2 regions of the uncultured Exiguobacterium sp. genome follow, and region 2 is predicted to be linked to the other one. Evidence: a T-box and tRNA genes for the amino acid it is inferred to sense, from the RefSeq annotation. Region 2 holds a T-box; the other holds one or more tRNA genes.
What was found. The T-box of region 2 lies ahead of alaS (alanine--tRNA ligase). A T-box ahead of a tRNA ligase gene usually reads a tRNA of that ligase, here a tRNA-Ala.

Region 1: it has a tRNA-Ala gene. The T-box ahead of alaS (alanine--tRNA ligase) is inferred to sense a tRNA for this amino acid. The anticodon was not compared.

The regions. Positions count from the first base shown of each region.
Region 1 covers NZ_CAXYJR010000005.1:9,679-14,114, forward strand. The annotation lists gene ACHWTJ_RS01920 (redox-sensing transcriptional repressor Rex) at 97-756, shown strand; gene ACHWTJ_RS01925 (twin-arginine translocase TatA/TatE family subunit) at 756-953, shown strand; gene tatC (twin-arginine translocase subunit TatC) at 961-1,740, shown strand; tRNA gene ACHWTJ_RS01935 (tRNA-Ala) at 1,845-1,920, shown strand; gene ACHWTJ_RS01940 (S8 family serine peptidase) at 2,142-4,436, shown strand, end outside.
Region 2 covers NZ_CAXYJR010000005.1:726,488-730,923, reverse strand. The annotation lists gene alaS (alanine--tRNA ligase) at 1-2,074, opposite strand, end outside; T-box leader at 2,132-2,342, opposite strand; gene ACHWTJ_RS05310 (ATP-dependent RecD-like DNA helicase) at 2,385-4,436, opposite strand, start outside.

The DNA.
Region 1 (4,436 bases), 720 kb from region 2:
GACTATATGTGAAGTGGTTTACAATCAAGAAGAGTAGAAAGCTTTTTGCAAAGATTTGGGTGCCACGATGGATGTGGCCGAAGGGGGAACTGCAGGATGAATGGACCAGACACAAAAATTCCACAAGCGACAGCAAAACGGTTGCCGCTATATTATCGCTTCATCCAAAGTTTATACAATTCAGGCAAGCTCCGCGTCTCTTCTGCTGAGTTAAGCGAGGCGGTGAAGGTTGATTCAGCAACGATTCGTCGCGATTTTTCCTACTTTGGGGCATTAGGGAAGAAGGGATATGGATATAACGTTCAACATCTGTTAACGTTTTTCCGCAAAACCTTGAATCAAGATGAGGTGACGAATGTTGCCTTAATTGGGGTCGGTCATCTCGGAACAGCGTTTGCAAATTATAACTTTTTAAAGAATAATAGTACTCGGATAGTCGTTGCGTTTGATGCGGACGAAGAGAAGGTCGGAACAACGACGCATGACGTTCCAATCTATCATGTTTCGGACATGAAAGAACAAATCGAAGCGAATCAGGTCGATGTCGCCATCTTGACGGTTCCATCCCAGTTCGCACAGTCAGTAGCGGATGAGTTAGTCGAGTATGGTGTGACAGGCATCCTGAACTTTACGCCTGCGCGGTTGAACGTGCCAGCGAGCGTCCGGGTCCATCACATCGATTTATCGATCGAGTTGCAGTCGTTAGTTTATTTCATGAAGCATTATTCGCAATCAGCTGAAGGAGTGAAATCATAATGGAAAACCTTATCCCGCTCACGCTAGGTATCGGACCTGCGAGTATCGGATTAATCGCTGTCGTCGCGTTGATCATCTTCGGACCGAAGAAGTTACCGGAATTCGGTCGTGCTGCCGGTCAGACATTGAAAGAGTTCAAAAATGCTACGAACGGCATCATGGACGACGATAAAAAGGACGAACCGAAAGAGAAGTGATTGAATCATGACGGTTGATCAAGAACAAAGCATGACGTCGCACCTGGACGAACTGCGTAAGCGGATCGTCTGGTCGCTCCTCATCGTCGTCGTCCTGTTCGCTGTCGCATTTCCGCTCGTCCGACCGCTCGTCCGTTTTTTACAAGCGGACTTAAAAGAGCTCGGTATCGGATTAAATGCCTTCAACGTCGCCGATCCTTTAATGTTGTATTTGAATCTTGCGTTCATTATCGCGCTGATTTTAGCGTCACCGTTCTGGATGTATCAGCTGTGGGCATTCGTCCGACCAGGGCTTTATGAAAAGGAACAAAAAGCAACACTGACGTATATTCCAGTCATCTTCTTTCTATTTTTGGCTGGTGTAGCCTTCTCGTATTTCTGGTTGCTTCCCTTCTTGCTCGAAGTCTCAACGGATCTCGGGAAAGAATTGGGGATCGAGCAAGTCATCGGAGTCGAAAACTATTTCAGTTTCCTCATCCGGTTGACGATGCCGTTCGGTCTTCTCTTCCAATTGCCGGTCGTGACGATGTTCCTGACACGTCTTGGTCTTGTGACGCCATATTTCATGCGAAAGAATCGGAAATATGCGTATTTCGCGTTGTTCGTCGTTGCGGCATTGATCGCACCACCAGACGTGACGTCACACTTGATGATCTCGGTGCCATTGTTCGTTCTCTATGAAATCAGTATCTTAATTTCTGCGCGAACGTACAAAAAGGTCTTGATCCTCGAGCAACAGGCAGAGCTTGAACGACAGGCGGATTTGATGCGTGAATTGAATAAATGAATCGTGAATTCCTTCCAGCCATTTCGGGAGGAATTCTTTTTTATGAAAGCGTTACGTTTATATTGATAAAGCAGTTAGCGATGCGTATACTAAAGATAATTCATGGGGGCTTAGCTCAGCTGGGAGAGCGTTTGGCTGGCAGCCAAAAGGTCGTCGGTTCGATCCCGATAGTCTCCACCAAATTCGTATATTTCAAACTCTTGAGAATTCAAGAGTTTTTTTGTTGTTCTCAAAATATGGAGATGTAATATAATGTGGCAATAAAAACAAATAATTATATAAAACAGACAGAACTGAATTGTTTATTTCCATCTATTTCATTAAACTAAATATACAGAATTTTCGTTTAAATGTTTTGTTGGTAACATCATTATAGTTTTTTAGAAAAGGGGAAAAGAAGCATGAAGAAGGAAATCGCACTCTTGGCAGCTGTCTTGATGACATCTTCCAACTTGGTCAGCGCTCAAGGAGCACTGTCCTCGCAAGACAAGTCAAGTGGTCAAAAGCCGCACGCCCTCTCACTTAAGAAAACAGGGCAGGAGAAGGTGTATAAGCAGTCTGACAAGGTCCGCGTCGTCATCGAGATGGAGCAAAAGCCAGCGATTCAAATCGCACAGGCGCAAAATAAGCGGTATAGCACATTGAGCAATGCCGAAAAAGAATCCATTAAGGAACGTCTCGTCACTGTTCAGAAATCAGTCAAGTCTGCTATCGCGAAACAAGCGATTCCGGTGACATATAAAGAAAGCTTTACGACAGTTTTGAACGGTTTTAGTGGAGAAGTAAAGTTCGGGGATATTCAAGATATTAAGAAGTTAGATGGGGTCAAGGATGTACATATCGCGCACGAATACGCACGACCAAAAGCTGATAAAGGCGCTAAGCCGGATATGTTATATAGCAAGGACATGGTCAATGCGAAAGAGACATGGCAGGATTACGGTTTCAAAGGGGAAGGAACGATCGTAGCGGTCATTGACACGGGAATTGACCCGTCGCATAAAGACATGGTTTTGAGCCCGGAAACGAAGGTGGATTTAACAGCTTCTAAAGTTGAGAGTGCCAAAGAAACAAAAGGCTTAAAAGGAAAGTATTTCACAGAAAAAGTCCCATACGGCTATAACTATGCCGATCACGATAGTGAAATCCGTGATTTAGGCGCAGGCGCATCGATGCACGGAATGCACGTTGCGGGTACGGTCGGTGCCAATGGAGACGAAGCAAATGGCGGGATCAAAGGTGTCGCGCCAGAAACACAGCTGCTTGCCATGAAGGTATTCGGAAATGATCCAGGCATGCCATCGACATTCAGTGATATTTACATCAAAGCGATCGATGATGCGATCGCACTCGGAGCCGATGTCATCAACATGAGTCTCGGTTCAACAGCATCGTTCGTCAACGCGGATGACCCAGAGCAACGGGCGATCGTCAACGCGATGAACAACGGCATCTTATGTGCGATCTCTGCTGGAAACTCGGCATTCACAGGACATGGTGCAGGCAATCCGTATACAGCGAATCCTGACATTGGAGTCGTAGGATCTCCAGGGTTGATCAGCCAAGCGCTACAAGTTGCTTCTTTAGAGAATACGAAATTGACGCTTGAAGGTATGGCGCTAACGATTGACGGACAGGATGCTGGGTATTTGGCATACCAAAAACAGGACTCGCCGAATCCGATTAAGGTATTCAATAAGGAAAAGCAAGACGTCATTTATGTCGGCGATGGTCAAGCATCGAACTATCAAGGAAAGGATGTCAAAGGAAAAGTTGTCTTTGTTGTGCGTAACGGTAGTTTCAATTACGGCATGATTCAAGCAGAAGCTGAGAAACAAGGAGCAGCCGGTGTCATCGTTCGTGGACGAGTCGATCATGGGGATTATGTCAGCATGGCACTCAACAATCCGACGATTCCGATGGTGACGCTCAGCATCGCTGACGGGAATGACCTCGAAGAAAAAGCGAAAGCAGGAAAAGCAATTGCTGTGACGTTCGATGGAAAAGCGGTCTCAGCAGATAACCCAGTAGCGGGCGAGATGTCTGATTTCACATCATGGGGTGTTACACCAAACCTTGACTTCAAACCAGAAATCACAGCACCGGGTGGAAAAATCTACTCGACGCTCAATGATAACGAATATGGCGTCATGAGTGGAACATCGATGGCAGCACCACACGTCGCTGGAGGAACAGCACTCGTCATGCAACGGATTGCGAAGGACTTCAAAGTCGACGGTGCGACACGCGTTAAACTCGCGAAGAACATCCTCATGAACACGTCACGTCCACAGCTTGATAAAGGGCAGTATAATGCTGAAGCGAAAACTGGTAGCTTCTATTCACCACGTCGTGAAGGTGCTGGTCTGATGGATCTACGTGCTGCGATGAAAACACCAGTCGTCGTTACGGAAACGAAATCAGGTGAAGGAAAAGCTGCACTCAAAGAGGTCGGCGAGAAATTCACGTTCACACTCGATTTGAAAAACTACAGTAGCGAAAAAGTGACGTATCAATTAGCTGGTACGGTTCAATCGGATCTCGGTGCAGAAGGGACGAACTTCCTGGAAGCCAACAATATTTATAAGAAAAACTCAGTGGATGCGGTCGATCCGAATAAAGGAACGTTCCCGATTGCATTCGCAGTCGGTTCGAAGAAAGCAAGCACTGTCTCCATTAATCCGAAGAGCTCAACG
Region 2 (4,436 bases):
TACCAGACTCTGAAACAATCTTGAACAAGCCGATTTCTGCTGTGTTTCCGACATGGATACCGCCACACAACTCGATCGAGTATGTGCCTGCTGAGACGACGCGGACCGTTTCGCCGTACTTCTCACCGAACAACGCCATTGCACCTTTTGCTTTTGCATCAGCGATGTTCATCTCTTCGATATCAACCGGTAGTGATGCCCAGATTGCTTGGTTAACATCTTGTTCAATCTTCGTCAACTCTTCTTGTGTCACTGCACCGAAGTGTGAGAAGTCGAAGCGAAGACGGTCTGGAGAAACGAGTGATCCCGCTTGGTTGACGTGTGTTCCGAGCGTATCTTTCAATGCTTTGTGGAGCAAATGTGTTGCCGTGTGGTTTTTCGTGACGGCTTTACGTTCTGCTACTTCGACCGTTGCAACGACGTCTGCAGCTTCCGTTGCGATCCCTGTACGAACGATGACCGTATGCAAGTTTTGACCGTTTGGTGCTTTTTGAACATCTTTGACATCAAGAACGAAGTCTTTGCCTTCGATTGTTCCTGTATCCGCGACTTCACCACCACTTTCAGCGTAGAACGGTGTGATGTCGAGAATGACTTGTGCTTCTTCACCAGCAGCGACTTCTGTGACTCGTTCTCCATCATGCAACAATGCGATGATTTTTGCATCCGCCTTAAGGTCGGTATAGCCGACGAACGTACTCTTATCTTTTAGCGTCGAGAGAACTTCCGATTGCTGTTGCATCGAACCACTCTCTTCACGCGCTGCACGTGCCCGTTGACGTTGTGCATCCATCGCTTGTTTGAAGCCTTCTTCATCAACAGACATCTGATGATCTTCTGCATACTCGACTGTCAATTCGAGTGGGAAACCATACGTGTCATATAGACGGAACGCATCTTCACCACTGATGACATGCTCACCGTTCGCCTTAGACGTCTGAGCGACCGTGTTCAAGATTGCAAGACCGTCATGAAGTGTCTCATGGAAACGTTCTTCTTCGTTTTTGATGACGCGTTTGATGAAGTCTGCTTTTTCTGGCACTTGCGGGTAGAAGTCGACCATGACATTCCCGACCGTATCGACGAGTTCATACATAAACGGACGCTCGATTCCAAGCATCTTCGCATAACGAACCGCACGGCGTAGTAAACGACGAAGGACATACCCACGTCCTTCGTTCGAAGGAAGCGCACCATCACCGATCGCGAATGATACGGTACGGATGTGGTCTGCGATGACTTTGAACGCTACATCCAGTTTTGAATCGTCACGGTAGATTTTACCGCTGATTTCTTCTGTCTTATGAATGATCGGCATGAACAGATCCGTATCGAAGTTCGTCGGCACGTCCTGCATGACACACGCCATCCGTTCAAGTCCCATCCCTGTATCGATGTTTTTACGCGGAAGTTCCGTGTAGTTGCCGTGTCCATCGTGGTTGTATTGACTGAATACGATATTCCAGATTTCAAGGTAACGTTCGTTTTCGCCACCTGGGTAGAGTTCAGAATCGTTCGGATCGTCTCCGAAAGCTGGACCACGGTCGAAGAAGATTTCCGTATTCGGACCAGATGGACCTTCACCGATTTCCCAGAAGTTATCTTCAAGTGGAATGATCCGCTCAGCCGGTACGCCGAGTTCAAGCCAGATTTGACGCGCTGCGTCATCTTCCGGGTGAATCGTGACCGAAAGACGTTCTGGGTCAAGACCGTACCAATCATCACTCGTCAAGAGTTCCCAGCCCCATTTGATGGCATCTTCACGGAAGTAATCACCGACAGAGAAGTTTCCGAGCATCTCGAAGAACGTATGGTGACGCGCTGTTTTCCCGACGTTTTCGATATCGTTCGTCCGGATTGATTTTTGTGCGTTGACGATACGTGGATTATCAGGAATGACACGACCATCGAAATATTTCTTGAGTGTTGCAACACCTGAGTTGATCCACAAGAGCGATGGATCCTCGACCGGTACGAGTGAAGCACTCGGTTCGATCGCATGCCCTTTACTTTGGAAGAAATCAAGATACATCTGACGGATTTGTGCACCCGTTAATGGTTTTAGAGCTTTCATGAACAGTTACCCCCATTGGTTTTATTTGGACGCAAAAAAGCGATGTCTTCATCCCTGAAAAGGGACGAAAGCATCGCTTCCGTGGTACCACCCTCGTTCGTAAGCAATCCATTGCCTACCTCGAACATCTGATAACGGGGATGACCCGCAGGTGTTTACACCCGACTCCGGAAGGAGCTTCAAAGGGACTCGAGAAAGTGATTGCAGCAGACTCACTTCTCTCTGGACTCGAGTTTTCCTTTTACTTATCTTCCATCAACGTGTTACGTCCATTCATCTATCGTGATTATTACCTATCGCACAGCATCCGTCAAGTCTTTGTCACCCCACCGAGTCGTTCAATCAATCGTGTTCGGCGCCGGGGTTCCTCTTCTTGCGACGCTTTATGAAACGCTCGTGGGTCGCCGAACAATAATAAACTCGACTTCGCACGAGTGACCGCTGTATAAATCAAATTTCGTGAATGCTTGAATGCCCCCGTGAAATAGACCGGCATCAAGACGATCGGAAACTCGGATCCCTGTGCCTTGTGAATCGTAATCGCGTAGGCATGCGTGAATTGATCCCAGTCACTTCGGTTGTACTCGACTTCCGTCTGATCAAAACGGGCGATGATCTTATCGACTTTATCAACATTCTCTTTGGCGAAAAAGATATTGACGATTTCCCCGATATCTCCGTTATAGACATTTTCTTCCGCATTGTTGACGAGTTGGAGAATCTTATCCCCCGTCCGGTAAATCCGCGTGCCTTGTTTGACTTCCCGTTTCTTCGGTTCTTCCGGGTTATAGACGCGTTGCAAGGCGACATTCAGTTCGTCGATTCCGACCTGACCGCGGTAAGTCGGCGCGAGGACCTGAACATCGAATTTCGAATACCCTTTTGCAAGTGCTTTTTCCGCGAAGGCTGAGATGCCGCGTAACGTCTCTTGCGGAGACGCGGTGTAAAAGCGACGATCTGAAAGTGGTAATAACAAATCAGCTGACGTCGTCCGGTTCTTCAAATCGTGCGCGAGCCGTAAAATCGAAGAATCTTCCGCTTGGCGATGGACAACATTCAAACGAACGACAGGAATCCCTTCTGTGTCCATCAAGTCTGCCAGCACCTGCCCCGGACCGACAGATGGTAACTGATCGCGGTCACCGACGAACAAGATTTTCATACCGTTCGGCACAGCACGGAGCAGACTCGATAACAAATAAATATCAATCATCGACGATTCATCAATGATCAGTACTTTTCCCGTGATTGGCTGATCTTCATTCAGTTGAAAGTTCGTTCCGTCATACTTCAATAGACGATGAATCGTCATCGCTGGGACGTCCGTTGCTTCCGACAAACGTTTGGCGGCGCGTCCGGTCGGTGCAACAAGAACGTACGGATAAACTTCTCCCGTCTTGACGCGACTTTTCTCAAGCGGCCAGTCATGAATTTCTTGCAGGGCATGTAAAATTCCTTTGATGACGGTCGTCTTACCGGTACCGGGTCCACCGGTCAGAACCATTAACGGTGCTTTGACCGCTAACTCGATTGCTTCCCGCTGTTGCGCCGCATATTCCATGCCAAACTGTTCTTCGAGGTGTCCGATCGCTTCAAGGATCGTCGCGACATCGACTTCCTGTTCAGCACCGTTTGCCATGACGCGCGCCAGTTCCTTTGCCGCTCGGACTTCGGCATAAAAGATTGTCGGTAAATACAAACAGCCTTCTTCGAGCTTGACCTTATCTTCAGCGAGTAACAGTTCAATCGCTTGTTCTAGCCGTTCCCCCGGGTCTTCACCAAGCAAACGGGGTGCTCGCTGCAATAGTGAGTCGACCGTCGCAAAGGCGTGTCCCTCTCCTGCTTCTTGTTCCAATATGTGCATGATCGAAGCAGCGACGCGCTCCGGGTGTAATCCGACGAGTCCAAGGTGTGAAGCGATATGATCGGCTGTCTTAAACCCGATCCCATTCACTTCATACATCAAAGAATATGGATTCTCTCGTATTCGCGCCATGGCATCCCCTTCGTAAGCAGCATAAATCTTTGCCGCTAGCTTCGGTGTAACATCAAATGGTGCTAAGAACAGCATCAGCTGATCGACACCGTATAACGTGGCGAGTCGACTCAAGATGATGTCAGCTTGTTTTTGTTTTAACCCAGGCACCTGATTCAGTACCCGTTCATCCTTCAAAATGAGATCCACTGCCTCTTCTCCGAGAGCATCGACGATATTTTTCGCTGTCTTCGGACCAATGCCGGTGAACGAACCATTCGTCAAGAAGCGGATCGTCGCATGTTTTGTCATCGGAACCGATCGCCGAATCAGCTCCGCCTTCAGTTGTTTTCCGAACCGGGGATGATCGACGAGACGACCGAATGC